One region of the Pseudoalteromonas sp. Cn5-37 genome, then DNA from elsewhere that is predicted to be linked to it. Evidence: predicted binding sites of a transcription regulator. Region 1 holds the regulator's gene; each other region holds the start of a gene.
The links. The regulator LexA, encoded in region 1, represses DNA repair genes until DNA is damaged. The targets are predictions, from matches to a motif close to TACTGTATNNNNATACAGTA.
Positions count from the first base shown of each region.

Region 2: ruvC (crossover junction endodeoxyribonuclease RuvC) is a predicted target of LexA. The motif match lies at 3,660-3,679, and genes of this name have one in related genera.
Region 3: uvrD (DNA helicase II) is a predicted target of LexA. The motif match lies at 4,919-4,938, and genes of this name have one in related genera.

Region 1 is NZ_JAKGBA010000009.1:57,061-67,507, reverse strand. Features, by position in the region: gene ctaD (cytochrome c oxidase subunit I) at 1-1,165, opposite strand, end outside; gene coxB (cytochrome c oxidase subunit II) at 1,165-2,307, opposite strand; gene lexA (transcriptional repressor LexA) at 2,745-3,362, opposite strand; gene L1266_RS12515 (PaaI family thioesterase) at 3,524-3,961, shown strand; gene L1266_RS12510 (hypothetical protein) at 3,969-4,349, opposite strand; gene L1266_RS12505 (hypothetical protein) at 4,508-5,233, shown strand; gene L1266_RS12500 (VOC family protein) at 5,208-5,561, opposite strand; gene L1266_RS12495 (endonuclease) at 5,678-6,331, shown strand; gene hmpA (NO-inducible flavohemoprotein) at 6,445-7,608, opposite strand; gene L1266_RS12485 (NnrS family protein) at 7,629-8,861, opposite strand; gene norR (nitric oxide reductase transcriptional regulator NorR) at 9,018-10,447, shown strand, end outside.
Region 2 is NZ_JAKGBA010000001.1:4,124-14,570, forward strand. Features, by position in the region: gene L1266_RS00025 (arylesterase) at 1-380, opposite strand, end outside; gene L1266_RS00030 (ABC transporter ATP-binding protein) at 381-1,100, shown strand; gene L1266_RS00035 (ABC transporter permease) at 1,090-3,591, shown strand; gene ruvC (crossover junction endodeoxyribonuclease RuvC) at 3,730-4,254, shown strand; gene ruvA (Holliday junction branch migration protein RuvA) at 4,256-4,876, shown strand; gene ruvB (Holliday junction branch migration DNA helicase RuvB) at 4,884-5,888, shown strand; gene tolQ (protein TolQ) at 6,851-7,555, shown strand; gene tolR (protein TolR) at 7,542-7,967, shown strand; gene tolA (cell envelope integrity protein TolA) at 7,969-8,907, shown strand; gene tolB (Tol-Pal system beta propeller repeat protein TolB) at 8,917-10,275, shown strand; gene pal (peptidoglycan-associated lipoprotein Pal) at 10,310-10,447, shown strand, end outside.
Region 3 is NZ_JAKGBA010000037.1:1,488-11,934, forward strand. Features, by position in the region: gene L1266_RS20285 (ABC transporter substrate-binding protein) at 1-679, opposite strand, end outside; gene L1266_RS20290 (GNAT family N-acetyltransferase) at 642-2,711, opposite strand; gene uvrD (DNA helicase II) at 2,689-4,854, opposite strand; gene L1266_RS20300 (hypothetical protein) at 5,109-5,333, shown strand; gene L1266_RS20305 (YacL family protein) at 5,456-5,824, shown strand; gene L1266_RS20310 (peroxiredoxin-like family protein) at 5,857-6,486, opposite strand; gene L1266_RS20315 (dUTP diphosphatase) at 6,607-7,227, shown strand; gene yrfG (GMP/IMP nucleotidase) at 7,228-7,884, opposite strand; gene nudE (ADP compounds hydrolase NudE) at 7,946-8,518, shown strand; gene cysQ (3'(2'),5'-bisphosphate nucleotidase CysQ) at 8,511-9,308, shown strand; tRNA gene L1266_RS20335 (tRNA-Met) at 9,549-9,625, shown strand; tRNA gene L1266_RS20340 (tRNA-Met) at 9,687-9,763, shown strand; tRNA gene L1266_RS20345 (tRNA-Met) at 9,827-9,903, shown strand.

The DNA.
Region 1 (10,447 bases):
AGGTATCATGATATTGAAAATCTGCCGGTGTAATCGCAAGCATCAAGCCAGAGAAACCACCTAAGGTGAATAACACAATAAAGGCGATGGCAAACATCATCGGAATTTCGAAGCTAATTGAACCGCGCCACATGGTGGCCACCCAGTTAAACACTTTAACGCCCGTTGGCACCGAAATGAGCATGGTCGCGTACATGAAAAACAACTCGCCTGCCACAGGCATCCCAGTGGTAAACATATGGTGTGCCCAAACGATAAAACTTAGCAGCGCAATCGATGAAGTTGCATACACCATAGACGCGTAGCCAAATAGCTTTTTGCGCGAGAAGGTAGGTACGATAGTCGATATAATGCCAAAGGCTGGTAAAATCATGATGTACACTTCAGGGTGACCGAAGAACCAGAAAATGTGCTGGAACATCACAGGGTCGCCCCCACCGGCTGCATCAAAAAAGCTGGTTGCAAAGTATTTATCGGTCAACACCATAGTGACCGCCCCTGCTAAAACAGGCATAACAGCAATTAACAAAAATGCAGTGATTAACCATGTCCAAACAAATAGCGGTAGCTTCATCCACGTCATACCCGGCGCTCTTAGGTTGACGATGGTCACGATAACGTTAATCGCCCCCATAATTGAGCTGATACCCATGATATGTACAGCAAATACAAACAGTGCGGTGTTGTCGTTACTGTAAGTTGTTGATAGTGGTGCGTAGAAAGTCCAGCCAAACGCAGGACCGCCACCCGGCATGAGTAACGAAGCTAAGAGGATTAAAAATGCGAAAGGCAATATCCAAAAGCTCCAGTTATTCATACGTGGTAAGGCCATATCCGGTGCGCCTATCATCATAGGTACCATCCAGTTTGCAAGCCCAGTGAACGCGGGCATAACGGCACCAAACACCATGATCAAGCCATGTACGGTAGTCATTTGATTAAAAAAGTGCGGATCGACTAACTGTAATCCAGGCTGAAACAGTTCAGCGCGGATCACCATTGCCATTGCTCCGCCAATTAAAAACATGGTGAGTGAAAAAATCAGGTATAAACTCCCGATGTCTTTATGATTGGTGGTGTAAAGCCAACGCTTAAAACCTTTAGCAGGGTGATGATGGTCGTGATGCGCATGCCCAGTTGCTTGCTCGTTAATAACGTTACTCATTAGTTCGCCTCCGCTGCTGCATCAATCGCGGCTTGAATTTGACTCGGTTGGATAACATCGCCGGTGTCATTACCCCACGCATTTCGCTTATAAGTAATAACCGCAGCAAGTTGCTTGATTGAAAGCTGTTTATCAAACGCTTGCATTGCTGTGCCAGGCTTACCGTGTAACACAATATCTATGTGATCTTTTACATCACCTAATACAATCGGGCTGCCTTTAAGTGCTGGAAATACGCCAGGTAGGCCCATACCGGTAGGTTGGTGGCATGCAGCACAACTAGCCATGTAGACTTGCTCACCCAAGGTCATAAGCTCTTCTTTCGGTAATGTTTGATCAAGCAAAGCAGCATCTGCTGCGGCCGCATTGGCTTTTTCTTGCTTAGCATCTGCAAGCCAATTAGCAAACTCATCTTCAGGTAAAGCTTTCACCACTACAGGCATAAAGCCATGATCTTTACCGCATAACTCAGCACATTGGCCACGGTACACGCCTGGCTCGTTAATACGTGTCCACGCTTCATTGATAAACCCAGGATTTGCATCCTTTTTAACCGCAAAATCAGGCACCCACCATGAATGAATTACATCGTCTGAAGTCATTAAAAAGCGAACTTTTTTATTGATAGGAAGTACTAGCGGTTTATCTACTTCAAGCAAATAATGTTCAGTTTTCTCTGCTTGGTTGTCTATTTGATCTTTAGGAGTAGATAGAATCGAGTAATAGGCAATGTCTTCACCCATGTACTCGTAATGCCACTTCCATTGTGAGCCCGTCACTTTAATGGTGATATCGGCTTTAGAGGCATCTTCCATGGCAATTAAGGTTTTTGTGGCAGGCACAGCCATGGCGATTAAGATGACAAATGGAATGGCAGTCCAAAGTATTTCAACTTTTGTACTTTCATGAAATTGGGCAGGCTTGGCCCCTTTGGATTTACGGTGGTGTATTAAAGCCCAAAACATCACCGCAAATACGATGATGCCGATTACACAGCAGATAATAAATATCGTCATGTGTAACTCATAAACATTATTACTTATATCGGTCACCCCTTTACGCATATTGTATTGGCTATTTGCCAATGCAAGCTCAGGAAGTGCAAACAATATAAGCCACAAGGCGTAACGCAGTTTACCCATGTGACGGCTCCTTTAGATGCTATTGCAAGACGCAAAGCGAAAAGGCGATACAACAAGGTGCCCATTCGTTTTTCTTATTGTTCAGAGCGACTACGTATCATTTTGACCCACTTATGATACCGACCCCTTGACTAACACCTCGCACATTTTTGTGTCTTTTTATTAATTAGGTGTTAATACAGTGTATTAACCAATTAGTTAAAAAATGACCAATAAGCAAGTTTTAATGATAATAAATGTTTATTTTGGTGCAGAAATAACAACTATAATCAGCGCGTTATTTAATGTTTAGGAGTAAGAACGAAATGTAAAAAGAGAGGAAAACTGCGCCATATAAGGCTTTAAATGAAGAGTAAGGATTCACAAATCCTAAGTAAGTAGTAAAATTTCAGTGGCGCACCAAATTGAGTCAATTTGATGCACCAAATTGGGAACGTTTACATCCAGTCAGCGTTACGAATAACACCTACCGCTAACCCCTCGATGTTGAACGACTCATGCTCAAGGTCAACCTCAATAGGCGAAAACTCTTCGTTCTCAGCGTGTAAAAGTACTTTGCGACCCGCTTTTTCTAGACGCTTAACTGTTACATCTTCATCGACTCGAGCTACAACTACTTGCCCGTTTTCAGCAACTTGTGTTCTGTGTACTGCAAGCAAATCGCCATCCATAATACCAATGTCTTTCATACTCATACCATTTACACGCAGTAAGAAATCGGCTGCAGGTTTAAATAATGAAGGATCAACTTGGCAGTGACTTTCAACATGCTCTTGCGCCAAAATAGGTTCACCAGCTGCAACACGGCCAATTAAAGGTAAGCCTAGTTGCTCTGGCTCATCTTCTTCAATTAACTGAATACCGCGACTCGCCCCAGGCTTCATTTTGATCATGCCTTTTTTAGCCAGTGCTTTTAGGTGTTCTTCAGCAGCGTTGGCACTTTTAAAACCTAATGTTTGAGCTATTTCAGCACGCGTAGGTGGCATGCCTGTATCTTTAATAAAGACTTTAATTAGTTCTAAAATTTGCGATTGGCGTTTAGTTAATGGGCGCATACAACTGGTTTTCCATACAGTACATTTAACTGTGAGTATATACAGTTATTTGAAAATCGCAAATTTAAATTAACCCCATCATATTGCTACAAAACTAACATTGAACCACACCGAAAGATGCCATAAGGTATTAGCTTTAATTAGCAGGCTAAGGAAACACAATGAGTATTTGGCACCACCCAATCACGTTAGAGCTTTGCAAAGAGCTAGAACAAGGGATCACCGGTCAAGGCACTTTAATGAAAACTATGGGCATTGAGGTGACTGAAATTGGTGATGATTATTTAATGGCAACTATGCCTGCTATTCCTGAGCATCATAACCCTATGGGTATGGTTCATGGCGGAGCAAACGTTGTATTAGCAGAGACAGTGGCAAGCTATGCAGCCAATTTCGTGGTTGATTTCAATAAGTTCTATGCTGTTGGCCAAGAAATTAATGCCAACCACATGAAAGCGTCACGCAAAGGAACGTTAACAGCAACAGCAAGACCGCTGCATTTAGGTAAGCGAACATCTGTTTGGGATATTAAAATTACCAATGCCGCAGGAGAGCTTTGCTGCGTATCAAGAATGACCGCAGCTGTTGTAGAGCGATAAATTCTGGCTATTTTTCGACAGGATAAATAGTAATTTCAATCCCTGCGCCAATTGCAGAGATACGTAACAAGGTATCGGCATGCAGGGGTTGGTTAAAGCATTTAGGCGAATTACCTGATTCAAAGCCTATATCAAATGTACGCTTTGAGCACGATAACCACTGTTTTAATGCATTGCGCGAGCATGACTCAATAAGCTCGCAAAGCTGGTTAATGGCTTTATCTGGAGAGCTGATATCTGCGGTTGCTTCAATACGTGCTAGTTGGCGGTATTCATCTTGGTCATAATGTAAAACCATGGCGTTTTTCTTCAAATCAGCAACAAGCGCACTAATATCGTGCTTTGATTCAAGCTCCAGATCTACATTTAAAAATTGAATTTCCGACATACTCTCGTTTTTACCCTCTATTGATATCGACTGAAACTTTAACTCAGTTTTGTATATATACCAAATCTAGAATACAGTTAATGCGACATTATGCCGCATTGGCAATCTAGCTAAACAACCTAAAATAGCGCCCACATAACAATAATAACGGGGTAATTATGAATAAACGCCTGTTTAAGTATGCTCGTAAAGGGCATAAATGGCTTGGTTATTTACTTGCTTTACAGATCTTTTTTTGGCTTTTAGGTGGGCTTGTGATGAGCTCATTACCACTTGAAAAAGTGCATGGTAAGCATCTGGCTAATCGCAGTTTAAGTAGCCCATTTTTATTGTCGGACTACCCTGCTTCAATTGATAAAATAACAGCGCAATTTGAGCAAATCGAAGGTATTAAATATAGCCATTTTTTAAATACCCCGATTATAGAAGTTACATCCTCTAGCGGTACGTTTACTTTTGATGGCAGAACAGGTGCTAAAATGCCTGCACCGAGTAAAGCGCAAATCATTGAAAATGCGCAAGCTCACCTGCTTATTGACGCAAAAATAACGCAAGCGCAGTTATTAACAAAAGGGCCAAGAGAGGTCGGCCGCAAAGCCAATGTTTGGCAAGTTAGCTTCGATGATTGGTTAACAACAACCTTATATTTAGATAGCCAAACCGGTAACCTTATTACTGTGCGCAGCACCCTGTGGCGGGTTTTCGACTTTTTCTGGATGCTACACATTATGGATTATGATGAGCGTGAGAACTTTAACAATCCACTACTCATCAGCTTCTCGGCCACCAGCGTACTATTTTGTATTACAGGAGTTCTCTTGTTACTACAAAACGTTCGAATTAAACGTAAAAAGCCAGCTACACGTGTTGGTCAATCAAAATAGGATTGCCATCTGGGTCGGTGATAATAAAACTCGCGTCACCGGCCTTTTGTATTTCTAATCCTTGTTGCTGAAATTGTGCAGCTAATTGCTCAAAGGTTGCAAATTCATCCAAAGCTTCAGCATTTTGATCCCACCCTGGGTTAAAGGTCAGCATGGTTTTGTCGAACATACCTTGAAACAAACCAATTAAATGTTCACCGTTTTTCATAATTAGCCAATGCTGTTCTATCTCCCCAGCAAACTCGTTGAAACCTAGCTTTTCATAAAACTGCTTTGAAGCACGAATATCTTTGACATTTAAACTCACTGAGAAGGCACCTAATAACATAGTTGTAATTCCTTTAATTAAAACGGCCTAACAACTATAGCTGAGTTGAAAAACTTTTCATTTTTAGAATAGTCGCTCTAAAATAGCGCTTCCTGTAGTTCACTGATGTGATGGATATGCGTTTATTTCTATACTTAGCCCTGTGTTTTATTTTCACTTTCCCTATATCCGCTAAAGAATTTTCGAGCTTTTACAGTGCCAAAAAGCATTTAATTAAGAATCTACCAAGCAACAGTAAAAGCTTATATTGTGGTTGCGACATAAAGCGCCAAGGTAAAAAACTTGTGCCAGATCCTGATGCGTGTGGTTATATTCCTAGAAACCCTGTCACCCGCTCAGGAAAAGAGAATGCCCGCGCAAAAAGAATAGAGTGGGAGCATATTGTGCCTGCCTGGGAGTTTGGTCATCAATTACAATGCTGGCAAGATGGCGGTCGTAAAAACTGTAAAAAGGTCAGTGCGAAATTCCGTCAAATGGAAGCCGATATAAATAACCTTGCCCCTGCTATAGGCGAGATCAATGCTGACCGTTCAAACTTTCGCTACGGCATGGTGTCAACATCAAGTGCAAGTTACGGAGCATGCCCTGTAAAAATCGACTTTAAGCAGCGCGTATTTGAGCCACCCATTTATGCAAGAAAGCAAATAGCCGATACCTATTTTTATATGCAAAAAACCTATGGCTTAAAAATATCAGACAAACAACGCAAGCTATTTGAATCGTGGCAAAAGCTTGAAATAGCTGAAATGAGCAATCGTAAGTTACTCTAATAGTGAAATTTTTATGGGCTTCTAAAGTACAAAAAGAGCTCCGTATTTCACTTCCTAATCTAGAGTGCGAAGTTAACTAACAAAAAGGCGCAGCTCAAGCTGCGCCTTTTACATCATAGGCTTTGGTGAGGGCCAAACACCTCGTAGTGAATGCGTTCACTTGCAACCCCAATACTTAGTAGTTGCTCTTTTATCATTGCCATAAATGCGATTGGGCCACACAGGTAAAAGTCACCTTTGCTTATTGGTAAGCTTTCAGCGATGTGGTTTACATCCATTAAGCCCGCAAAATCGCCCCCCTTGCCATCTTTAAACCAGGTAACACAATGTAATGAAGCGTGCGCTTGCTGTTGCTTAAATAAATACTCTTTAAAGGCAAACTGCGTCTCACTGTCGCAAGCATGCAGGTAATGGATTGACTGGTTAGGTTGATTACTTAATAGTGTTTCTAGCATCGCCATCATTGGGGTTTGACCAACACCCGCAGAAATCAATACAACAGGCGAGTCGATTTCGCGAAGCACAAAGTCGCCTGCAGGTGGGTAAATTTCTACCTCATCCCCCTCAGTTAAGCTGTGTAGGTAGTTAGATACCAAGCCTTCTTCTTTCACGCTAATTCGGTAACTGTGGCCATTACTTTGCTGCGATAAAGAGTATTGCCTAACTTGCGTTAAATCACTGTTTGCTGGCGTTACTTTAATTCCTAAATATTGGCCCGGTAAATACGCCACAACAGGCTTTGCATCGGCAGGCGTTAATATGAAACTGCAAATTTGCGATGACTCCATACGTTTTTCTGTAATTGTGAAAGTACGAGTACCAAACCAACCTCCCGCTGCCTTTTTGGTTTTTTGATATAGCGACATCTCCTCATTGATACATACATCCGCTAATAATGAATAGGCTTCACGCCATGCATACTCGACCTCAGGAGTAAATTGTTCTGGCAATAACTCTTTTAAAGTCGCAATCAGATGTCCACCAACAATAGGATAATGCTCTGGCAAAATATGGTAACTGGTGTGTTTATGATTAATGCGCGCAAGCGCACCTTTTAACACTGCCAAGTTATCAATATTTGCCGCGTAGGCAGCTAAGGCATTAAATAGCGCAAATTGCTGAGAGCCCGATTGCTGATGCGTCATATTAAAAATATTTTTAAGCTCTGGGTTGTAGCTAAACATACGATCATAAAAATACTCAGTCACTTGAGGGCCTGCTTGTGCAAGCAACGGCAAAGTACTTTTAACAATCTGGATCGTTTTTTCAGATAACATAGTTTTTCCTATTGGAGAGATTAACCGCGGCGACCATCAACACGACGATTCACTAAGATGGGCGCACAATGAAATAAAAATAAGCTAAAGCCAGCAACCCACAGCAACGCACTTAACTGCCATGCAAGGTGATGACCTAAATAAACGGGAAGTAACGAACGTACAATGGCAGCTATCAAAATGAGTACAAATGCCAAACTAATGTACGCAGGGGCTTGTAATGCGCGCCCAGTGTGACCATGAGAGACACGTACCATCATGGCGATGATCATCACACCTATGGTGCCAACAGTGATCAGATGAAGCGCATCTTTGAATAAGATAATTGGGATGAAATAGCTCAGCGCGACGAGTATTAAACCAACCGATAAAGCCCAATAAGCCACATGTAATGACCATAGCAAAGGCACTTTTAGAATGCCTTTATGCCACCACAAAACACACCGGGCTGAATGTAAACAAGCAAGCCAAGCAAAAACCCAACCGGTGCTCATTGCGCTAAAAAATAGCTGACTCATAAAAAACCACGCAATGGCGAAAAATGAGCTAAATACGACTAATTTATCGAGCTTGGGGGTTCTAACTTGTTCACTTAGGTTAAGGCCGCGCGCGGTAAAAAATGGCACAACTCGCCCAGCCACAACACCAACTAGCAGTGTCATGATAAGTACAGCGGTATCAACAACCCCCAGTGCCAGCGACATTTTATTAAGTACAACTAAGCTCAAAAAAATCACATTGAGCGCACAGAGCAAAGATGCGATGACAACAAATAAGTAGTTATGGCTGCTTTTTGCCTGTATCAGCATGTCAGCTAGAATAATAATTCCAGCTAGCCACCAAACGAGTTGTAGCGCACTAACAATATAAAGGTTTAGCTGCTCGAACCCTGCAATCTCAATAAAAAAACTAAACCTTGCAGCAAGCCAAATCATGCTAAGCAAACAAAGCTTAATACCACTTACACTCGCCACACCTGTCCATGTTTGTGCGGCGGTTAGCAAAAAGCCCATGGCAACCACGCCTGCAAAGCCAAACAGCATTTCGTGAGCATGCCAAAGCGTTGCGGGCATTGTTAGGTGCCACTGTGCATAGCCCGCCAAGATTAAAAACCAGTAACTCATAGCAAATACAGCTAAGGCACCTGCCGCCAAGAAAAAAGGCCGAAATGCTAATGCCCATAACGGCCACTGGCTGAGTTGATAAAATTTGATCTTAGTTGGCATAGGTTCAGTTAAATTAATGACTTTCATTCGTGCTCTCAGCGTTTAATTTCCCCAGCTATTGCACAGTTCAAGCCAAAAATAAAAACCATTAAATATCAATGCATTAAATTTGGACACTTGATAAATAAGTCAAAATGACACACCATTAAAAGCATCAATAAAACACATTCAGGTCAAATTGACATGATGCTCAAAAAATCCCTTCTTGATGTTGCACTAGCACTTACCAAAGCAAGCAGTGTTGATCATAATTTCAGTTATCTGTTGAGTTGCATTAATGATTGGCTTGAATGTGATGCAGTTGCCTTATTATTGAAACAAGGCGATGTGTTAAAGCCCGTAGCCCTTCATGGGTTGTCGGACGATACGTTAGGAAGACGCTTTAAAATAGCGGAGCATCCGCGCTTATTTGAAATATGCCGTGGCAGTGAACCGCTAAAATTTGCCAAAGACTGTGGCCTACCCGACCCCTACGATGGTTTATTACAAAGCCAGCATGGCGACTTTCCTGTTCATGCCTGCATGGGCGTGCCGCTGCTGAGTAGCAAAGATAACAACGAACTATTGGGTGTTTTGACCTTTGATAGTTTAGATGAACATGCCTTTGACGCTTTAGCAATGAACGAGCTCAATCAACTAAAACAGCTAGCTGCAGGCTATGTTGAGCATGCCCTAACCTTGCAGCATTTTATGCAACACGCACAGCACAGCCATCAAGTTGCGCAGCAGCTTAACCTTGAGGCACTAACACGAGAAGGTGTCGAAATTATTGGTAATAGCCAAGCAATGCAGACCCTTAAAAATGATATTCAGCTGGTGGCTGCCTCAGAATTTAGCGTTTTAATACAAGGTGATACAGGCGTCGGTAAAGAACTCGTTGCGCGCAATATCCATTTAAACTCAAAACGCCGTGACATGCCGTTGATCCACTTAAACTGCGCATCGTTACCAGAGAACTTAGCCGAAAGTGAATTTTTTGGTCACAGTAAAGGCGCATTTACTGGCGCACATACTGCTCGCCAGGGTAAGTTTCAACTCGCCGATGGCGGCACGCTATTTTTAGATGAAATCGGCGAACTTCCGCTTGCCATGCAAAGTAAGTTATTGCGTGTATTACAAAGTGGTGAAGTACAAACGGTGGGGGAAGATCAAAGCCGTTATGTTGATGTCAGAGTGATTGCAGCAACCAATCGCGATTTAAAACAAGAAGTCGCTGCGGGGCGCTTTCGTGCAGATCTTTATCACCGATTAAGCGTTTACCCATTGCATGTTGCACCACTAAAAGAGCGCGATAACGATGTTATTTTATTAGCAGGCTTTTTTATTGAGCAAACATCTAAAAAACTGGCAATTAAGCAACTTAAGCTTAGTAGCGATACACAATTACTACTGCGTCAATATGATTGGCCAGGCAATGTGAGAGAGCTTGAACATGTGATCAGTCGCGCAGCACTCAAAGCCAAACAACAGCAATGGCAACAAAGCATTGTCACAATCGAGCCTGAACATTGTGATATTGCTAAAACCGCCGTTGCCGCACCAAGCCCTATTGCAGTTAACGAACAAAAAGCCACTCGCTTATCGCTGAAAGAGGCAACTGACGCTTTTAGTTA
Region 2 (10,447 bases), on a different contig from region 1:
TTCGCCCCAATTTTTTGGCTTTTTGCAATTAAATCACGTAAGTTAGCTTGCAGGCGTTTAATAGGGAAACCTCGTAAACCATCGTTTCCGCCAAGCTCAATGAGTACGTGAGTGGGTTCAAATTCGCTCAGTAACGCGTCGAGTCGCCTTAGAGCACCGCCTGTGGTTTCACCGCTAATACTGGCGTTTACTAGGTATACAGATTGGTCTTTTTCATCGTACTTATCTTGTAACAATTTAACCCAGCCTTGCTCTTGTTTAAGTCCGTAAGCGGCGCTTAAACTGTCACCTAGAATTAAAATTGTGTTGTCAGCTGCTGCCGTAAGTGGTTTGATTACTAACAGTAAAACGAATATAAAACGTAGGATTGGATGCATCATATGTCAGCGCTTTCTCAATTAAACATCATTCAAGTTAAAGGACTTTCTAAAACGGTCACCACGGTTGAGGGCGACCTGACCATCCTCAGTGACATCAGCTTTAATGTCAAGTCGGGTGACTCAGTTGCCGTGGTGGGCACCTCTGGTTCGGGTAAGTCTACTTTATTAAGTTTATTGGCGGGCCTTGACCAATCAACTGGCGGCAGTATTCATTTAGACGGAGCCGCATTACACGAATTAGATGAAGAAGCACGCGCAGCACTTCGCGCTGAAAAAGTAGGTTTTGTATTTCAGTCTTTCATGCTTGTACAAAGCTTAACAGCCCTTGAAAACGTAATGCTTCCCGCTGAACTTGCAGGAAGCAAAGACGCTAAACAACAAGCCCTAGAGCTACTTGAAAAAGTAGGCTTAAGCCATCGTGTGGGTCATTACCCATCGCAATTATCTGGTGGTGAGCAGCAACGTGTAGCAATTGCGCGTGCATTTATAGGCACACCGAAAATCTTATTTGCCGATGAACCATCAGCAAACCTTGATAGCAAAAACGGTAAATTAATTGAGTCTCTATTATTTGAACTAAATAAAGAGCACGGCACGACACTCATTTTAGTAACCCATGATGAGCAGCTTGCACAAAAGTGCCAGCAAATTTTACATATTGAAGCAGGGCAGCTAGTAACTGTTAAAGAAAACGAAGGAGTGCAAGCGAATGTGGGCTAAATTAGCACTAAAACTGTTTTCACGTGAGTTTAAGCGTGGCGAATTAACAGTGATCAGTGCAGCAATAGCCTTAGCTGTTCTCACTGTTTTAACACTGTCTATGGTTACCGACCGCATTGGTCAAAGTATTGAAGAAAAAAGCAGTGCTTTTATTGCGGCTGATCGCGTTTTAGCGAGTAACCATGCTTTGCCTGCTGAGTTTTTAGATAAAGCCAACCAAGAAAACTTACGCACCGCTAAAATAACCTACTTCGATACCATGTTATTTGCCGGTGACGAAATGCAACTTGGCTCGGTTAAAGCGGTATCAAACACCTATCCGTTAAAAGGCGAGTTAAAAGTAAAAACTAGCCTGACTGGTCAACCACAAGTAACTTCTGATATCCCAAGTCGTGGTGAAGTGTGGTTAAGTGAATCTGTGTTTTATGCGCTAAACATTAAAGTGGGCGATAAAGTAGAACTTGGTGCTGCTACGTTTACGGCTAGTCATGTTGTAGCCGAAGAGCCTGATGCACCCTTTAATGTGTTCTCGAGCAGCCAGCGAATCTTAATCAATGAAGCAGACATTGCTGTGACTGAGGTAATTCAGCCCGGCAGCCGAGTGTTTTACCGCCAACTTTATGCTGGCGACAAAGACAACTTAGATACCTTTTATGCGTGGTTAAAACCACAGATGAAAGAAAACCAGCGTTGGTATGGAGTTAAAGACCGCCAGTCACCTATTTCTAATAGTTTAAATCGTGCCGAAAGCTATTTATTGCTAGCTGGTTTACTTGGCATTATTTTAGCTGCCGTTGCTATTGCGGTATCGGCAAAACGTTATTGTGAGCGTCAGTACGACCCAGTTGCAATGATGAAAACGCTTGGCGGTAGCCGCGCTATGATCCGTAAAATCTATTTATTACATTTGAGTCTTGTATGTTCAATGTCGGTGATTGTCGGTTTACTGATTGGTTATGGTTTACAAGCGATTGCCACTGATTATTTAGCACAAACCATGGGTTCTGCACTGCCAAGTGCATCGGCAAAACCTTGGATCATTGCGATTAGCACGGGTGTGATTTGTGCGGTTATGTTTTCAATTAAACCGCTACTCGATTTATTTGATATTCCGCCGCTGCGTGTGCTTCGCCGTAACTTAGGCGACCGTTTATTAGTAAGTAAAGTGCACCTTACTATGTCGGCGCTTACTGTGTTTTTATTGATGTGGTTATTTAGTAACAACATCAAAATTAGTGCAATTTTGTTCCTTTCGACGGCATTTTTAATTGCGGTGTTATTTGGCTTATCAAAGGTTATTTTTGGTGGTGGCCGCAAACTTGGCTTGAGTCCTGGCAACAGTTGGTCATTGGCGATTGCGTCAATTCAAAAGCGTGCCAATGTGAATGCTGTGCAATTAATTAGCTTTGCTTTGGCAATCAAGTTATTACTGTTTTTAATTGTACTTAAGAACGACATGATTTCGGACTGGCAGTCGCAGCTTCCTGAAAATGCCCCTAATTCATTTTTAGTGAACATTACTGAGCAAGAGTTAGAGCCTATTACTAGCTTCTTAGCGCAAAACGATATGCCAACGTCTGATTTCTATCCGGTTGTTCGTGGCCGTGTAAATGCCGTAAATGGTGAGTTGGTTGCCCGCGAAGTATCGCAAGAAGACAACGAAAAGAAAGACGAAGAAGCCCGCTCTGGTATTGGCCGTGAGTTAAACCTAACTTGGCGTAAAGACTTGCCTAATCAAAACGAGCTTATCGACGGTACATGGTTTAGTGAAGACTCAGTAGCCGAGGCATCGGTCGAAGAGTCGATGCTTGAGCGCCTTGATGTAAAAATAGGCGATACGCTTACTTTCTTAATTGGCGCGCAGTCGTTTGACGCAAAAATTACCAGTGTACGTAAGGTTAATTGGACCACGCTTAAACCTAACTTCTTTATTATTTTAAGCCCAGATGTGCTAGCGAGTTTCCCGGCTACTTATATTTCATCAGTGAATGTAAAAGCAGAGAAAAAACGTGAGTTTAATGAGCTAATGCGTCAATACCCCACGGTTAACGTGATAGATGTTGAGAGCTTTATTAAACAAATTCGCTCAACCATAGAGCAAGTATCGTTAGCGATTGGCTTTGTACTAGCGATTGTGGTTGCCTGTGGCGCTTTAGTACTTATTTCACAAGTACAAGCAAGTTTGGGTGAGCGAATGCAAGAGATTGTTATTTTGCGAACCTTAGGTGCGAAAGGGCGCTTAATTAAAAATGCCACCTTATATGAGTTTTTATTATTAGGCGTTACCGCAGGCTTAGTTGCTGCCATTGTCAGTGACATCGCCCTGTTAATAGTACAAAAACAAATGTTCGATTTAGCAGGTAAGTTCCACCCTCATATTTGGGTGATTGGCCCAGCAGTCGGTGGCTTATTTGTGGCATGTTTGGGTTATTTGATGATAGCGCGAACAATGCGAAAAAATACCCAAGGCTTATTACGCTCGCTCGCGTAAATGTCTTAATTAAAGGTTGACTATAAAATGCTCGCAATTGCGGGCATTTTTTATGAATTGCAATTGGTTACTGGTAATTTATACAGTGCTCTGGCATTATTAACCGCAGATAATAATGATAATAGACGAGTCAGTTAGTTGGCGATTATTTTAGGGATTGATCCTGGTTCACGATTAACAGGGTACGGCGTGATTGCTCACCAAGGTGCTAAGTTCACTTATTTAGGCAGTGGCTGCATTAAATTGGCCGATCACGATTTTCCGATACGCTTAAAAATGATTTACCAAGGGATCAGTCAATTGGTAGAGCAATTCTCCCCAGACAGTTTTGCTATCGAAAAAGTGTTTATGGCACACAACCCAGACTCAGCGCTTAAACTCGGTCAAGCACGTGGCGCTGCTATCGTTGGTGCTTCAATGGCAGAGCTGCCAGTTTATGAATATTCAGCTAGGCAAATTAAGCAGGCCGTTGTAGGTAATGGCGGAGCCGATAAGTCTCAAGTACAGCATATGGTTAAAAACATTTTAAAGCTGCCAGGTACCCCTCAAGCCGATGCCGCAGATGCTTTAGCAATTGCTATTTGTCATGCACACTCAGAACAAAATTTAATAAAACTTGCGGGCAGTGCGAGCAAAACCGTAAGAGGACGATTAAGGAAGTAATATGATTGGTCGATTAAATGGCTTACTAGTAGAAAAGCAGCCACCAGAAATTCTTATTGAAGTAAGTGGTGTAGGCTACGAAGTACAAATGCCTATGACTTGCTTTTATGATTTACCAGCAGTGGGTGAGCAAGCGATTGTTTATACCCACTTTGTGGTACGTGAAGATGCCCAGCTATTATTTGGCTTTAACAACAAAACCGAACGCGCTTTATTTAGAGAGCTTTTAAAAGCCAATGGTGTAGGGCCAAAGCTTGGTCTAGCTATTTTATCGGGTATGTCGGCGCAGCAATTTGTAAGTTGTGTTAATAATGAAGATGCGACCACACTGGTTAAACTACCGGGCGTTGGTAAAAAAACGGCTGAGCGTTTAGTGCTCGAAATGAAAGACCGGCTTAAAAATTGGGGTAATGACTTATTTACACCATTTAGCGATAATGCCGTCATTGAGCCATCAAGTGATGATACCCTAGTGGCAAATAATGCTGCTGATGATGCTGTATCAGCACTTGTGGCATTAGGCTATAAGCTACCGCAAGCACAAAAAGCGGTTAAAACAGTGAACAAACCAGATATGACGACTGAGGTTCTAATTAAAGAAGCTCTAAAATCAATGTTGTGAGTAAACCATGATTGAAGCAGATCGCTTAATAGATGCGAGTGAACAAAGTAACGAAGACAGTGTTGATCGTGCCATACGACCAAAACTGTTAACCGATTACACAGGCCAGCCGCATGTTAAGCAGCAAATGGAAATTTTTATTGAGGCTGCTCGCCATCGTGGCGAAGCGCTGGATCACTTATTAATATTTGGTCCACCGGGTCTTGGTAAAACCACACTTGCAAACATTGTTGCCAACGAGCTTAACGTTAATATTAAAACAACGTCGGGGCCAGTGCTTGAAAAAGCAGGGGATTTAGCTGCACTTTTAACGAACCTTGAAGAAGGTGACGTACTGTTTATTGACGAAATTCACCGTTTGAGCCCGCAAGTCGAAGAGATTTTGTATCCAGCAATGGAAGATTATCAGCTGGATATCATGATAGGTGAAGGCCCTGCAGCACGTTCAATAAAGCTTGATTTACCGCCATTTACTTTAATTGGCGCAACAACGCGTGCAGGCTCACTTACCTCACCACTTAGAGACCGTTTTGGCATCGTACAGCGATTAGAGTTTTATTCAGTTGAAGACTTATCAAAAATTGTTGCCCGTTCAGCAAGCTTTTTAGACTTAACCATGTGTGATGAAGGCGCTACAGAAATCGCCAAGCGCTCACGTGGTACACCTCGCATAGCGAATCGTTTATTACGCCGCGTTCGTGATTACACCCAAGTGAAATCAGACGGTAAAGTGAATGCTACAGTTGCAGAGCAAGCCCTCGATATGATTGATGTCGATAAAAGCGGTTTTGACTACATGGATAGAAAATACTTGCTAGCTATTATCGAAAAATTTATGGGCGGCCCCGTTGGCCTTGATAACCTAGCGGCTGCAATTGGCGAAGAAAAAGAAACCATTGAAGATGTGATAGAGCCGTTTTTAATTCAACAAGGCTTTATACAACGCACCCCACGCGGACGACTTGTTTCAGACATTGCCTACCTGCACTTTGGATTAACGCCAGAAAAATAACTAAAAACCCCGCGGTTAGTTACAAGCTTTAAGCTATAAGTATCAAGCAGCTCGAAAGGGCTGCTTTTTATCGAGATAAATTGCTTGTATCCAACGGGTAAGTAGATTTTTACCGCTTACCGCTTACCGCTTACCGCTTACCGCTTACCGCTTACCGCTTACCGCTTACCACTGGGTTGTTGTCTCATTTTAACATCTGTAATTCACATGCTGTTAAGTTATCGATAGGTATTCTCATTGACGTTTGTGTAGGCAAAAAAAAGCCCGCATAAGGATGCGGGCAAACAACAAGTTGAAGGAAGTAATCCAGGGAACTACGGTCTACTTAAAAAAGGTTTTATCCAGATTTAAGCAAACCTAGTGCAATACGAATTTTCATATTGCTAAAAACGGAGCTTAATGAAAGAAACTTTCATGAGGTTGCTAGCTCGGTATAGGTAAATAATACGCAATGATGGATTTTTCTTCAAACTAGAAAAATTTTATTTTCAGATAAAAAAAACTAATGTGAGTATATTTTTTAATTGTTTTCTTTTTGTTCACATTGTGAATATATAAATTTTAAGTTCATGAATGGGAAGGTTTTTATAAATTTTACGAACTTTATTCAGGATTAGTTTAAGTATTCTGTAGTAGATTCGTAAAAGTGCTTTTGGGTGTTTATGCGTTATTTATGAATAAACGCCGAGTTTTTGGCTGTTTTGGTTGCTTTTTAGTGTCACTGTAGTGACTTATTATTAAGGTGAAAATATGCATAATTGTATTGATAAAACCTAATATGGCTAAAAAATAACTAAGCAAATTGCTTTTTACCGTTATTTGCCGCTAATTCACAGCAAGAGCGTTGTCAGTTCATAGCTGACTAGATACACTAGATGTAACTTTTGGCCGCCTTTGTGGTCAATAAATACAAGTGTAAAAAATATAACAAATTACATAGAAATCTATTTTAGGAGTTTAACGTGGGATCAGGGCTTAACTTTTTAGATCTTATTCTAGAAGCCAGTGTACTTGTCCAGCTAGTAATGTTGGCATTAGTCGGTATGTCGGTAATGTCATGGGCAATTATCTTTCAGCGTAAAAAAGCGATTTCTGATGCACTTAATGGCGCAAAGCGCTTTGAGCAGAAGTTTTGGTCGGGTATTGACCTAAGTAAATTATACAACGAAGTATCAGCGCGTCCTGGTGGCGCATCAGGTGTTGAAGCATTATTCGTTGCAGGTTTTAAAGAGTTTGCACGTCATAAGAAAAATTCACCACAAAGTGCAAGTATTGTTATGGAAGGCACACACCGTTCAATGCGTGTTGCTTTATCGCGTGAAGTTGAAAAGCTTGAGTCAAGTTTATCGTTTTTAGCAACAGTGGGCTCTATTAGTCCTTACATCGGCCTATTTGGTACGGTATGGGGTATTATGAACGCATTTATCGCATTAGGTGAAGTTAAGCAAGCAACGCTACAAATGGTAGCGCCAGGTATTGCTGAAGCACTAATCGCAACAGCAATGGGTTTATTTGCTGCAATTCCAGCTGTTATTGCTTACAACCGTTTTGCAAACAAAGTAGAAAAGCTTGAAGGTAATTATATTAACTTCATGGAAGAGTTCGCCAATATTTTACACCGCCAAGCTGCTGCGCAAATAGAGGCTAAAGCGAATGTACCAGCGTAAGAAACGTCGCCCAGTAGGTGAGATAAACGTAGTTCCTTACATTGACGTAATGTTGGTACTACTAATCATATTTATGGCAACTGCGCCACTTATTACTCATGGTGTAAAAGTAGATTTGCCAAAGATGGAAGAATCGGATCTTGTTGATACTAAAGATACGCCTCCAATTATTGCGTCAATTGATGCTGAAGGTAAGTACTATGTAAGTATCGGTACAGATCCTGAAGCACCAATGGAAGCGTTGGATGTTGCTGCAGTGATTAAACTTCAGCTGCAAAAGAATCCAGATACGCCAGTGATGATCAAAGGTTCGGGCCGTGTTTCTTATCAAGAAGTACTGCTACTCATGGACTTTTTGAAAAATGCCGGTGTGCCTTCAGTGGGTTTAATGACCGAATCATTTGAGGGTTAGTATGCGTGAGTCATTAATCAAATCGATTCTATTACATCTGGGTATTATTGGTTTTTTAATTGGATCAGCTAGTTTTCATTTACCTACTCCTAAGGTAATGGAAGTAACTTTGAATCCAGCTATGCCTGAGCCAGAAAAGGCTGTTTCAGCAGTTACGGTAGACCAACAAAAGGTTGAACAAAAAATTGCTGAGCTAAAAAAGCAAGAAGAAGCGAAAAAACAAGCTGAAGCAAAGCGTCTTCGTGATCTTGAACGACGTGCCAATGACGCGCGCAAGCAACGTGAAGCGGAAGACCGTCGTCTTAAAAAGCTAGAACAACAGCGCCGCGCGAAAGAGAAAGAAAAAGCAGAAGCCGAAGCACAAGCGAAAAAAGCACGTGAAATTCAGCAAAAAGAACGTGCTAAAGCGCAACAAGCTGAAAAGCAAAAGCAAGAAGCTGAAGCAGCAGCAAAAGCTGCAGCAGAAAAGCGCAAAGCTGAAGAAGAGGCGTTAAAGAAAGCGGAAGAAGAGCGTAAGCGTAAAGCTGCCGAAGCAGAAGCTGAACGTAAACGCAAAGAAGCCGAAGCCGAGCGTAAACGCCTGCAAGCATTGCAAGAGCAAATGCTGCAAGAGCAGTTAGCTGCTGAGCAAGCTGCACGAAATAAAGTTCGTCAACAGCAAATTGTAAGTGAAGTCGACAAATACAAAGCCTTAATAATGGCACGTATTCAGCAAACTTTACTTATCGATGAAAAGATGAAGAATAAACAATGTCGTGTAAATATTCGTCTTGGCTTTAATGGCTTAGTAACACAAGTTAAGTCATTAGGTGGTGATAAATTAGTGTGTGAAGCTGCGCTTCGAGCTGTTCGTATGGCAGATACACTCCCGGTATCACCTGATAAAGACGTATTTGAGCAACTTAAAAATATTAATTTAACAATCAAGCCAGAATTCTAAAGGAATGATATGTTCAACCAGATAAAAACAGCATGTTTTATTGTATTACTGGGCTTTCATGGCATCGCCAGTGCTGCACTAGAAATTGTTATTACCGAAGGTGTTGATGGTGCACGTCCGATTGCGGTTGTGCCATTTCAATACAATGGGGTTGGCCCCATCCCTGAAAAGTTAAGTACTGTTATTGCAGCAGACTTAATGCGTAGTGGTAAATTTAAACCTATTGATGTAGCAACAATGCCTCAATTACCAGCAACTGATACTGACGTTGACTATGCTGCATGGGTTAATAAAGGTGTTGAAGCCGTTCTTGTTGGTCAAGTTGAACAACAGCCAGGTGGACGTTACTTAGTTAAGTATGAGCTTATTGATGTTATTCGTGGTCAGATCACGGGTGGTCAAACACAGATGATGAGTAACGGTAAGTTAGTTAAAAGCCAAGACCATATTCTTGATGCAAGAGAAAGTGTAATAGCTGAAACGGGTTTCCGCCGCTACGCTCACCGCATCAGTGATGTTGTATATGAAGCTTTAACTGGCGAAAAAGGTGCATTCTTAACGAAGATTGCCTACGTTATTGTGAGAGAAAATCAGGCAATGCCTTATCAGTTAGTCGTTGCTGATTATGATGGTTTTAATGAGCAAGTATTACTTCGTTCTAAAGAGCCATTAATGTCACCGGCATGGTCACCAGATGGTACTAAGCTTGCGTATGTAACATTTGAAAATCGTCAAAGCCAAATTTACATTCAAGATTTATACACGGGTAAACGTGAGCTGATCACAAGTCACCCTGGTATTAATGGTGCGCCACAGTTCTCACCTGATGGCAAAAAGCTACTATTAGTGCTCTCTAAAGACCGCAATGGTGCAACAGAAGTATATGTTTTAGACCTTGCAACTCGCAAAGAAAGACGCCTTACAAATCACCGTAGTATAGATACTGAACCATCTTGGTTCCCTAATGGGCAAGATATTGTGTTTACGTCTGAAAGGGGTGGTAATGCCCAGATTTATAAGTTAAATTTGCAAACTGGTAGGTCAAAACGCATGACGTTTGACGGAGATATGAACCTAGCAGGTTCGGTTTCTCCAGATGGAAAAGAATTAGTGATGGTGAACCGTACCAACGGTCAATACCATCTTGCTAAGAAAGAGCTAGCTACAGGTGCGTTCCAAGTATTAACTAGAACACGCCTTGATGAATCGCCGAGTATCGCACCAAACGGCTCGATGATTATCTACAGCACGCTTCATAATAATAAACAGGTGTTGGCGTTAGTTTCTATGGATGGTCGCTTTAAAGCACGCTTACCTGTGCTAGACGGACAAGTTAAGGCACCGGCTTGGTCGCCTTATTTACAGTAATTATACTGGTTTACTCAATATAGGAATCAATTAAATGCAACTTAATAAAACTTTAAAAGGCCTGCTAATTGCTGTGCCAGTGATGACATTAGCGGCGTGTAGCTCTTCTTCAGGTGTTGATGAAGGTGCTGCAAACCAATCTAACCAAGGTATGGTTGAGCAATCAAACAAC
Region 3 (10,447 bases), on a different contig from region 1:
CTTTACTATCTTTTAGAAGCGCTAAAGCTTTTGAAATATCATCACTATTGCGCTTAAACCGAGCGACTTCTACAGGTTTAATACCATGTATTTTTAATGCATTAACAAGGTTGTTTTCTACCATATAGCCAAACTCATCGGCTTGGATCATCAAGCCAATTTTTTCATGCTTACGCTCTTTCACGAAATAATTAATTTGCTCTATGGCTTCATCTTGGTAGCTCGCACGAAGATTAAATACATTTGGCATTGAGCTATTATGTAAAAAATCAGCGCCTGTAAATGGCATTAGAAATGGAATGCGGTGCCTATCCAGAATAGGTTTAATTGCATGGGCTGTTGGTGTGCCCATAGAGCCAAAAATTGCATGGATCTTTTGATCAAATAAAAACTCGCGAGTATTCACTACGGTATTTTTTGGCTCATAACCATCATCAGCTAAAATCAGATCGATACTTTGCCCATTAATACCGTTTTCTTTGTTGATTTTATTAAAGTAAATATTACTGCCAAGTGCCAATTGTTCGCCTATTTGCTTTGCGGGTCCAGTGAGCGCAGTGGACATCCCGAGTTTAATGGTAGGCTGTGCGTGTTCAGCTAAAGCTATCTGAGGTAGTAGCAAGGTACAAATACATAAACACTTAATGGCTGTGATTTTGAAGTGATTTATAGTGAGCATACCAACCTTGCACTGCGGTTTTGAACTGTGAGTCTAAGTCTTTTTTACCTGTAAAACCGGCTTCTTCGATTAAGCTATTTACAGAGGTTTGCTGTAATACTAGTCGAATAAGGATGAACTTTGTATGTTCATCTAATAAATTTAGACTAATTGGTGTGCTCCAAAGTATTTGCCATAGCAATGGCTGTACTTGGAAGAGGTTAATATCACCAGTTAACAGCCGCTCAGCTCTTGCATCTAAGGCAGAAGATAGATCACTTTTTGGTAAGCCTTTGAATAGCTCTGCAATAAGCTGCCAAGGAAGTGAGCTAAAGTGATCAAGGAGCTGCAAAGAGAGATCTTGCTTAAACTCTTCTATTAACAGTGCTGCGCTATCTGTCGTTTGCTTATCTAATGCTTTAACCACTAAGGCAGCATGTTCTGCCGTTGCTTTGTCATGACTAAATCCAAGCTTAACAACGTTGAAGCCATTACTTTGCCAAAACTTAATTAATGTCGCATTTGCGCCAAAGCTAGCACCAAAATAACTACAATTGCTTAATTGGCTTTCGCAGTGGTTTAACAGGGCTGAGCCTATACCTTGCTGATGACATTCAGGTGCAACAGCTATTCTCACGACTCTCGCTGAGTGTTTACACAAATCTTCTGTTTTTCGGCTTAATTGAGTCAGAGTTTGCGCCATTAAATGACCATGTGGCCGACGCTTTCCTCTTATAACCTGCTCTGCAATCTCAGGCGTTAAGCCACCCTCAATAGCAATTAAGCAAACGGCTTTTAATGCATTTTCTTGTTTGCAGATAAAAAGCTGTAACTCTGGGGCATCAAGCAAGTGGCGTAAGTCGTTTACCGTGGTTTGGTAATGAGCCAACGCCAATAGCGCCATAATTTGGCTAAGCAGCTGCTCATCATCAATGAGTTGCTCTTTGCTTATGTTTTCAAATTGGTAAGACTTACCACTCTGCGTTTCTAGGTACTTTGCATCGAGTAGTAATAGTTCGCGTAGGCTATTTTCGAGGGGGTCATACTTGGCAAAACGAATAGGTTCATCCAAAGTAATTGCCTTTAGCGATTTAAATTGGCTACGTAAGTAATGTAAAAAACGTAACGTGTAACCACGTCCATTTCCTTCATAACCAACCATAGTGCTGGCAAATACGATCCGTGGATAGCTTTTTAGGATCTGCAATAGCATAGGAACCGGAATCGCTGCTGCTTCGTCGACAAATAACAGATCGCAATCAGGTTTTGCATGTAGCAGTGTATCTGGCGCAATATAGCTAAGGTTAGCTAGTTGCTTACAGTTTTGCTCTTTGCTAACACCAAGCTCAGCGGCTAAATGCTTAAAGCTTGTTTGTACGGCTTTGGCTTGGGTGGCGCAAATTAGGATTCTTTTATCTTGAAGATTTGCTGCTGCAAGCCCTAAAGCGGCTGACTTACCACGACCTCGGTCTGCACTGATCACAAAAGGACGATTAGCGCGCCCTGTTGCGGTTTTAATAATTTGCTCAACACATGCTTGTTGTTGCTGATAATTTATCTCAGCAGTTGCTGGCGAAATAGATTGGTAAGCAGGAGGCGAGTGCTTAGTAAAATAATGTGGCTGCAATTTTAGCTTGGCGAAAAAGCGCTGATTAAAAAAGCTGTGTTTAATTTCTTCGCCATAAGAGGTGATACTTGTGAGTGCTGGGTCTTGCCACTTATCGTCATCGGGCAGCAATAATATCAGTACACCGCCTGCTTTTACGGTACCGGCAAGCGCGGCGAGTTTATCGGCATATAAACCGCTAAAACCATCAAAAATTGCGTGTTGAAACTCTTGACCAAGAATCTGGTGAGCATGATTTGGGAACTCACTATTTGCTAATAATGAGCTGCTACTGAAAACATAGGTATTTTTTAGCGCTAATTGGTTTGCAAACTGATAGCACCAAGTTTCGCTGCCTTGCACAATGAAAAGCTGGCGATGCTTTGCAATCACCAGCTCATTACATAGCGCTGTTATATACTCATTATAAGGCTTGAAGTCTTGCATACTGTGTTACAAGCCATTTGCTGCCTAGGTCATCAAAGTTCACTTGAATACGTGACTGTGCGCCGCTACCTTCGTAATTGAGTACGGTTCCTGCACCGAACTTAGCGTGTAATACGCGTTGCCCTAAGTTAAAGCCGCTATCTTCAAATGCGGCATGTGTTACTGATGGACTAAAACGACCTGCCGCAGGTGGCCTTGAAACCTGTGTTTTAATACGAATTTCTTCGATACAGTCTTCAGGCATTTCGCGTAAAAAGCGTGATGGGCTGTGGTATTTTTCTTGGCCGTATAAACGGCGACTTTCTGCGTGGCTAATGTATAGTTTTTCCATCGCGCGAGTCATACCAACATAGCAGAGGCGGCGTTCTTCTTCTAAGCGGCCAGACTCTTCATTACTTTGTTGTGATGGGAACATGCCCTCTTCAACACCCACCATGAATACCAGCGGGAATTCTAGGCCTTTTGCTGAGTGCAGTGTCATCATTTGCACCGCGTCTTCGTGCTCGTCAGCTTGACCTTCGCCAGATTCTAGAGAGGTATATGCCAAAAAGCCTTGCAGTGGTGAGCTGAACTCTTCATCTTCAGGGAGTTCGTATTGACCACAAGCACTAATAAGCTCTTCTAAGTTTTCTACGCGGGCACGGCCTTTTTCACCTTTTTCAGCTTGATACATTGCCATTAACCCCGAGCTTTGAATGGCGTATTTCGCTTGCTCTTCTAAGGTGAGATCGCTGATTTTATCTTCGATATGCTCAACAAGTTCTAAGAATTTAGTCACGGCACTTGCTGCACGGCCAGATAAGTGCTGCTGCTCGATAATAGCTTTAGCGGCATACCAAAGTGGCAATGACTCATTGCGCGCGCAATCACGAATGTGGCTTAGTGTTTTATCACCAATGCCGCGAGCAGGGGTGTTAATAACGCGCTCGAAAGCTGCATCATCTTGACGGTTACCAACTAAGCGTAAATACGAAAGTGCATCTTTGATCTCTTGGCGTTCGAAGAAGCGCATACCGCCGTAAATACGGTATTTTAAACCTTCTTGTAGCATTGCTTCTTCGAGTACACGAGATTGCGCATTGTTACGGTATAAAATCGCGGCGTCTTGTAATGCATTACCTGCATTTAGCCAGCTACGTAGTTTGCTGCTAACAAAGCGCGCTTCGTCTAATTCATTAAACGCAGCGTAAACTGAAATCGGCTCACCATCATTGCCGTCTGTCCACAGGCTTTTGCCCATGCGTTCAGCATTGTTTTTGATCAGCGCGTTTGAAGCTTTCAAAATTGTTGCCGTTGAACGGTAATTTTGTTCAAGGCGAATGGTTTCGGCTTCGAAGTCAGTTAAAAAGCGTTTGATATTCTCAATTTTTGCGCCACGCCAGCCATAGATACTTTGGTCATCATCACCGACGATCATAATACTGTTGGTGTTACCTGCGAGTAATTTTAACCAAGCGTACTGAATCGTATTGGTATCCTGGAACTCGTCTACCAGCATATGGGCAAAACGCTGTTGATAATGACGTAAAAGTGTTGGGTGGTTTTTAAGTACTTCGTAGCAGCGCAGCAGTATTTCTGCAAAGTCGACTAAACCTGCACGGTCACAAGCCTCTTGATATGCAGCATAGACTTTTAGCATCATTTGCTCATTAATATCGTAGGCTTGAATGTCTTTAGGTCGCAGACCTTCATCTTTTTTTGCGCTGATATACCAACCAAATTGTTTTGCAGGCCACTTTTTATCATCGATGTTCATCGCTTTGAGTAAGCGTTTGATCATACGTTGTTGATCGTCAGAATCTAAGATTTGAAAGCTTTCAGGTAAGTTCGCTTCACGGTGATGGGCGCGCAGAATACGATGAGATAAGCCGTGGAAAGTACCAATCCACATACCACCAACCGGTGCTTTTAACGTTTCTTCTACACGAGTGCGCATTTCTTTTGCGGCTTTATTTGTGAAGGTTACCGCAAAGATACTGTATGCAGAAGCTTGCTCAACTTGCATGAGCCATGCGATGCGATGAACAAGTACTCGAGTTTTACCAGAACCTGCACCTGCAAGTACTAGCATATTTTGCAATGGGGCTGCGACTGCATCCCGTTGTTTGTCATTTAAGCCATCGAGTAATTCAGAAACGTCCATCGTTACGCCTTTTCAATCTATAATGGGTGGAGTATAACAGGTGTTTATGCAAGGCTAAATAAAATACTGTTTTTATAAACAGCTATTTTGGTAAGTCATTAAAATTGAGAAAATTGTGAATTTGACCGATTTTTAGCAAAAAAAACTAAAATCAAAATAACGCTACTTTTTAACACTTTGATTTGTAAGCCATAATAAGTTGGCATAAAGTGTGTTTACTAAAAGTATAATCATTAAAAACTACAGAGGTTAGTATGGCAGAGCAAGGTTCTGGCGGTAATGTAATCGCAGCAATATGTAATATCTTTTTTCCTGGTTTAGGGCAATTGGTACAAGGCCGTTTAATGGCGGCTATTGCATTCTTTTTAGCATGGGTTATTAGTGGTGCACTAATTTACGTTGCAGTTGGCTTTATTTTACTGCCAATCGTATACCTATGGGCGATTATTGATGCTGCGCGCTTCAAATCGCGACTCTAGCTATTTTTAATAGCACAAACACGAGCGCCATGTTGGCGCTCGTGCTGCTTTAAAGCTACAAAACTCGCCACGTTTAGCTGCAAACGGTATAATTAGCAGATAACGTATTAAGAGTACCCTCCATGGAATATCAATTTATCCGCGATCCTATTAGCGGTTTACGCATTAAAATCTCCTCTGAACATGCCGTCATAGGCCGTTGGCTAAACGAAGAAATCGGTAAAGAAAAAATCGCGATGGTACAAGCATTAATCTCCGCGGTTAAGAGCAGTCATGAGCCTTTAACCTTACAAGGTCAAGAAATTGATTTGATCTTAAGTAAAGACGAAGCGCTATTCGAAGCACATGCGTTACATCAAGACAACGAAGACTTAGTTGCCTACCAAGATGATGATTTAATGCTTGAAGAAGAAGGCTTGTGTAGTGGCTGTGGTTTTGAAGACTTTGTTGATTTAATTGAATCTTGGCAAGAATTTACACAAGGCCGATAAGCAGAAGCATATTCTGCTTATCGATTACTAAATTATTGCTCGCTCACTGATTTAACAGCGGCTAGTAATAAATCTTCTGTTAAGCGTACTTTGTAATTTGGGTTGGCGTATTGAAAATTAACTAACCCATTAGTGTCTATCACAAACACTGCAGGTACGGGTAACGCTACTTTCACTTCGCCCTCTAACGAGACAAAGTTAACCCCAAGTTTGTTGCGGTAAATCTTTGCTGTTTTGTCATCTAAGTAAAACGCTAAACCTAACTTTTGTGCCAACAAAAGGCTGTCGTCAGACAATAATTGATAGTTTGGTGAAGTAATTTTTGATTCAGCGAGCTTTTCAGGACTATCTGGCGAAACGGCAATTATCTGTGCTCCTAAATCCGCTAGCTCTTTCTCAATTTTTTGGACATTGGCCAATTGCTTTGAACAATATGGGCACCAGCCACCACGATAAACAATGAGCACAGTCGTTTTTTCTTTAAAACGCTCAGCGAGTGAGACGGTTTTACCGTATTGATCTTTTAACTCAATATTTGGCACTGCTAAGCCGGGTAATAATGGGCTAACTTGCTCTGCTGATTCGGCAATATTGGCTGCAGTCGCAGCAATAACTTGGCTTGATAGTACAAATAGTGCACTAATGAGTAGAGATTTAAACATAGGCTTCCTCGGTTATTTTTATCAACTGCAAAGCAGACCTGATCATATGTGTTTTTATTTCATCAATGACAAAATTATCTGTAGTATATACATAATTGAAAATGCAAGTTGGGATAAAGAATGTCTGCTAATTTACAAAAACTCGTTGTTATGCTCGAGATGCAAAATGCGATGAATACTAAAGTTCATGAGCAATGGTTTAGCCAAGGTTTTGAATGGTATCGTGCAATTTGGGTTGAGTGTGCTGAAATGCTGGATCACTACGGTTGGAAGTGGTGGAAGAAACAAACCCCAGATACAGAACAAGTTATTTTAGAGTTAGTTGATATTTTCCATTTTGGTTTATCTTTACGTATTGATGGTGAAACCAGCTATGAGCAGTTAGCTGCACAACTTGAAGCTGAGTTAAATGCACCAGTTCAAGCCGATGATTTTAAACAAACACTCGAAGTGTTAGCTGGGTCAGCAGTCGCTGAAAAGAGTTTTAATGCCGCTGCATTTGCAGGTTGTATGGCGCAAATTGGTATGGATATCGATGATTTATACCGTGGCTACGTTGGTAAAAATACCTTGAACTTCTTCCGCCAAGATCATGGCTACAAAGACGGTAGTTATATCAAAGTGTGGAACGGCCAAGAAGATAACGAGCACTTAGTTGAAGTGGTAAAAAGCCTAGATACAGAGCATGCAGATTTTGCAAAACTAGTATATCAAGGCTTAGAGCAGCGTTACCCGAAGTAATTATTTAACGGGTATAAACTCGCGAAAATCGATGGTCGATAAAAAGCCATCGAACTGTTTATGCGGTTGCTGACTATCAGGGTTGGCAACCGCAAGTATATGACCAATACCAAACTCTTTTGCCGCATCTAGCACGGCGGGGCTGTCATCCACAAATAAAGTCCGTTCCTTATCAAACTGCCATTCTTGATGTACTTGTTGCCATAATGGTTGATGCTCTTTACTCACGCCATATTGGTGAGTTGAGATCACCCCATCTAAGTAATTATCGATAGCAGTACGTTCAAACTTTAACATGGCACAATCTGGGTGCGCGTTAGTAAGCATGATCAATTGCTTGCCTGCTTTTCTAAGCTCAGTTAAGAACGGCGGAACATCTTCACGAATTCTGATTAAATGTTGAATGTCACGTTTCAGTGCCATAATTGGTAAATCAAGTTGCTGTTGCCAATAATCTAAACAGTACCAATTAATTTGTCCGTGAACTTGTTGATAACGATGCAAAATGTCAGCTTTTGCTGCGTCTAAGCTGATTTTATGTTTACGCGCATATTGCTCGGGAATAACGGTTAGCCAAAAGTAATTATCAAAATGCAAATCGAGTAGGGTGCCATCCATATCTAACAACACAGTATCGATTTTTGACCAATTTAACATAGGCAATTCACTTTAAAAGATTTATGATGAGCATAACTGCCATGATAGCAAATTAATGCCAATGACACAGAAAAAGCATCCTACACCACCGCAAATTTTGTCTAATGAAGTTGTCGCTAAAAGTCGACTATTTACTGTTGAGTCTCTCGAATTGAAGTTTTCAAATGATGAACAAAGGCAATACGAAAGAATTCGTGGCGGTGGCAGAGGTGCAGTGATGATAGTGCCAGTAACGGCCGATAACGAACTGTTATTAGTGCGAGAGTATTGTGCAGGCACCAATGATTATCAGTTGGGTTTTCCAAAGGGCTTAATTGATCCAGGTGAAACACCACAGCAAGCTGCAGACCGGGAGCTTAAAGAAGAAGTTGGTTTTGGTGCTAAGCATTTCGCTGAACTAAAAAAAGTCAGCATGGCGCCAAGTTACTTTAATGCCACGATGCATATTTTGTATGCTGAAGATCTCTATCCTGAAACCTTACCTGGTGATGAGCCAGAACCGCTTGTCGTTGTAAAATGGCCAATAACTGATTGGCAATCATTATTGCAACAAGAAGACTTTACTGAAGCACGAAGTGTCGCAGCTTTGCTATTATTAACAAAGTACTTAGAGTCGGGAGCGGGCAATGAATGATTTTTTAGAACCGTGTATTCGGTTAGCTGAGCAAGCAGGCGATGCCATTATGGCCATTTATCAGCAGGATGATATTGGTGCTGAGCAAAAGTCAGATCATACTCCGGTCACCAAGGCTGACTTAGCATCAAATGATGTATTAATGGCGGGTTTGAAGAGCATAGCCCCCGATATTCCAATTATGTCAGAAGAAACCCCGATCCCAGCGCTGGCAGATAGAAAAGATTGGCACCGTTATTGGTTGCTTGATCCTATGGATGGTACCGGGGAGTTTATACTTGAAAGCGGTGATTTTGCAGTTAATATCGCTTTAGTTGAAAATAATCGCCCAGTGCTGGGTGTTATTCATTGGCCAGCGAAACAAGTGACTTATTTTGCAAGTTATCAAAATGGCGCATTTAAACGTGAAAATGGCCAAGATCAACAAATTTCAGTAGCAACACCCGATAATTTAACCTTAGCAGTAAGCCGTAGGCAAAAAATTGAAGCGGTCAGTCAGTATTTAAACACTCAGTTTGCGACAGTAGCATTAGGCTCATGCTCATTAAAAGCCTGTATTATTGCAGAGGGTAAAGCTGATTGCTTTTTACGTATCGGACCAACAGGTGAGTGGGATACTGGTGCGTCACAAGTGATTGTTGAAGAGGCCGGTGGCTGCATTACCGATGCTGAATTCAATCCGTTAACTTACAATCAACGAGAAAGCACAGAAAACCCCGATTTTATCGTGATGGGTCACCCCGATTGGGAGTGGCAAAAAATGATTAGTCCTCATCAGCGTGCATTTTAACTTTGTTTTGTGTGCTTTTTGTTCGCTTGAGTTAAATTTGTCACTATAACCCTTGATTTCTAATCTTATTGCTATATGATAGCGCTCTCTCTGAAACAGGGCGTCGTTAACATGCTCATGTTACTAAGAGATTACAGGCGCGGGATGGAGCAGAATGATAAATCATTCGTCGGACTCGCTAATACCTGAAGTCGAAGGTCGTCGGTTTAAATCCGGCTTCTGGGACTCTAAACATACAGGCGCGGGATGGAGCAGCCTGGTAGCTCGTCGGGCTCATAACCCGAAGGTCGTCGGTTCAAATCCGGCTCCCGCAACCAATTCTTTGAATTGGCTGACTTCTTAAATTAAGTGAGAAGTAAAATAAACTTAATATTCAGGCGCGGGATGGAGCAGCCTGGTAGCTCGTCGGGCTCATAACCCGAAGGTCGTCGGTTCAAATCCGGCTCCCGCAACCAATTCTCTGAATTGAAAGCCAAGTTGTCATGTAAAGCAACTTTAAATAAATCTACAATTTCAGGCGCGGGATGGAGCAGCCTGGTAGCTCGTCGGGCTCATAACCCGAAGGTCGTCGGTTCAAATCCGGCTCCCGCAACCAACTGAAATTGAAGATTAAAATTAAATGAGTTTGATAAGTAGGCACGCGAAAGCGTGTTTTTTTATGCCTGAAATTCAGGTTCAGAGCCGAAGGTCGTCGGTTCGCTCTCAAAATTCACAGCTCCCGCATTCAACTGAAATTAAAGATTAAAGTTAAATGAGTTTGATAAGTAGGCACGCGAAAGCGTGTTTTTTTATGTCTGGAATTCAGGCTCATAACCCGAAGTTCGTCGGTTCGCTCTCAAAATTCACAGCTCCCGCAACCAACTGAAATTGAAGATTAAAATTAAATGAGTTTGATAAGTAGGCACGCGAAAGCGTGTTTTTTTATGCCTGAAATTCAGGTTCAGAGCCGAAGGTCGTCGGTTCGCTCTCAAAATTCACAGCTCCCGCAACCAACTGAAATTGAAGATTAAAATTAAATGAGTTTGATAAGTAGGCACGCGAAAGCGTGTTTTTTTATGTCTGAAAAAGTAAGTCTTAAGTAATCATATCACAATCAGTTTGAAGCCGAATCGTGTTATTTGTAGGCTTTAGCCAAGGCC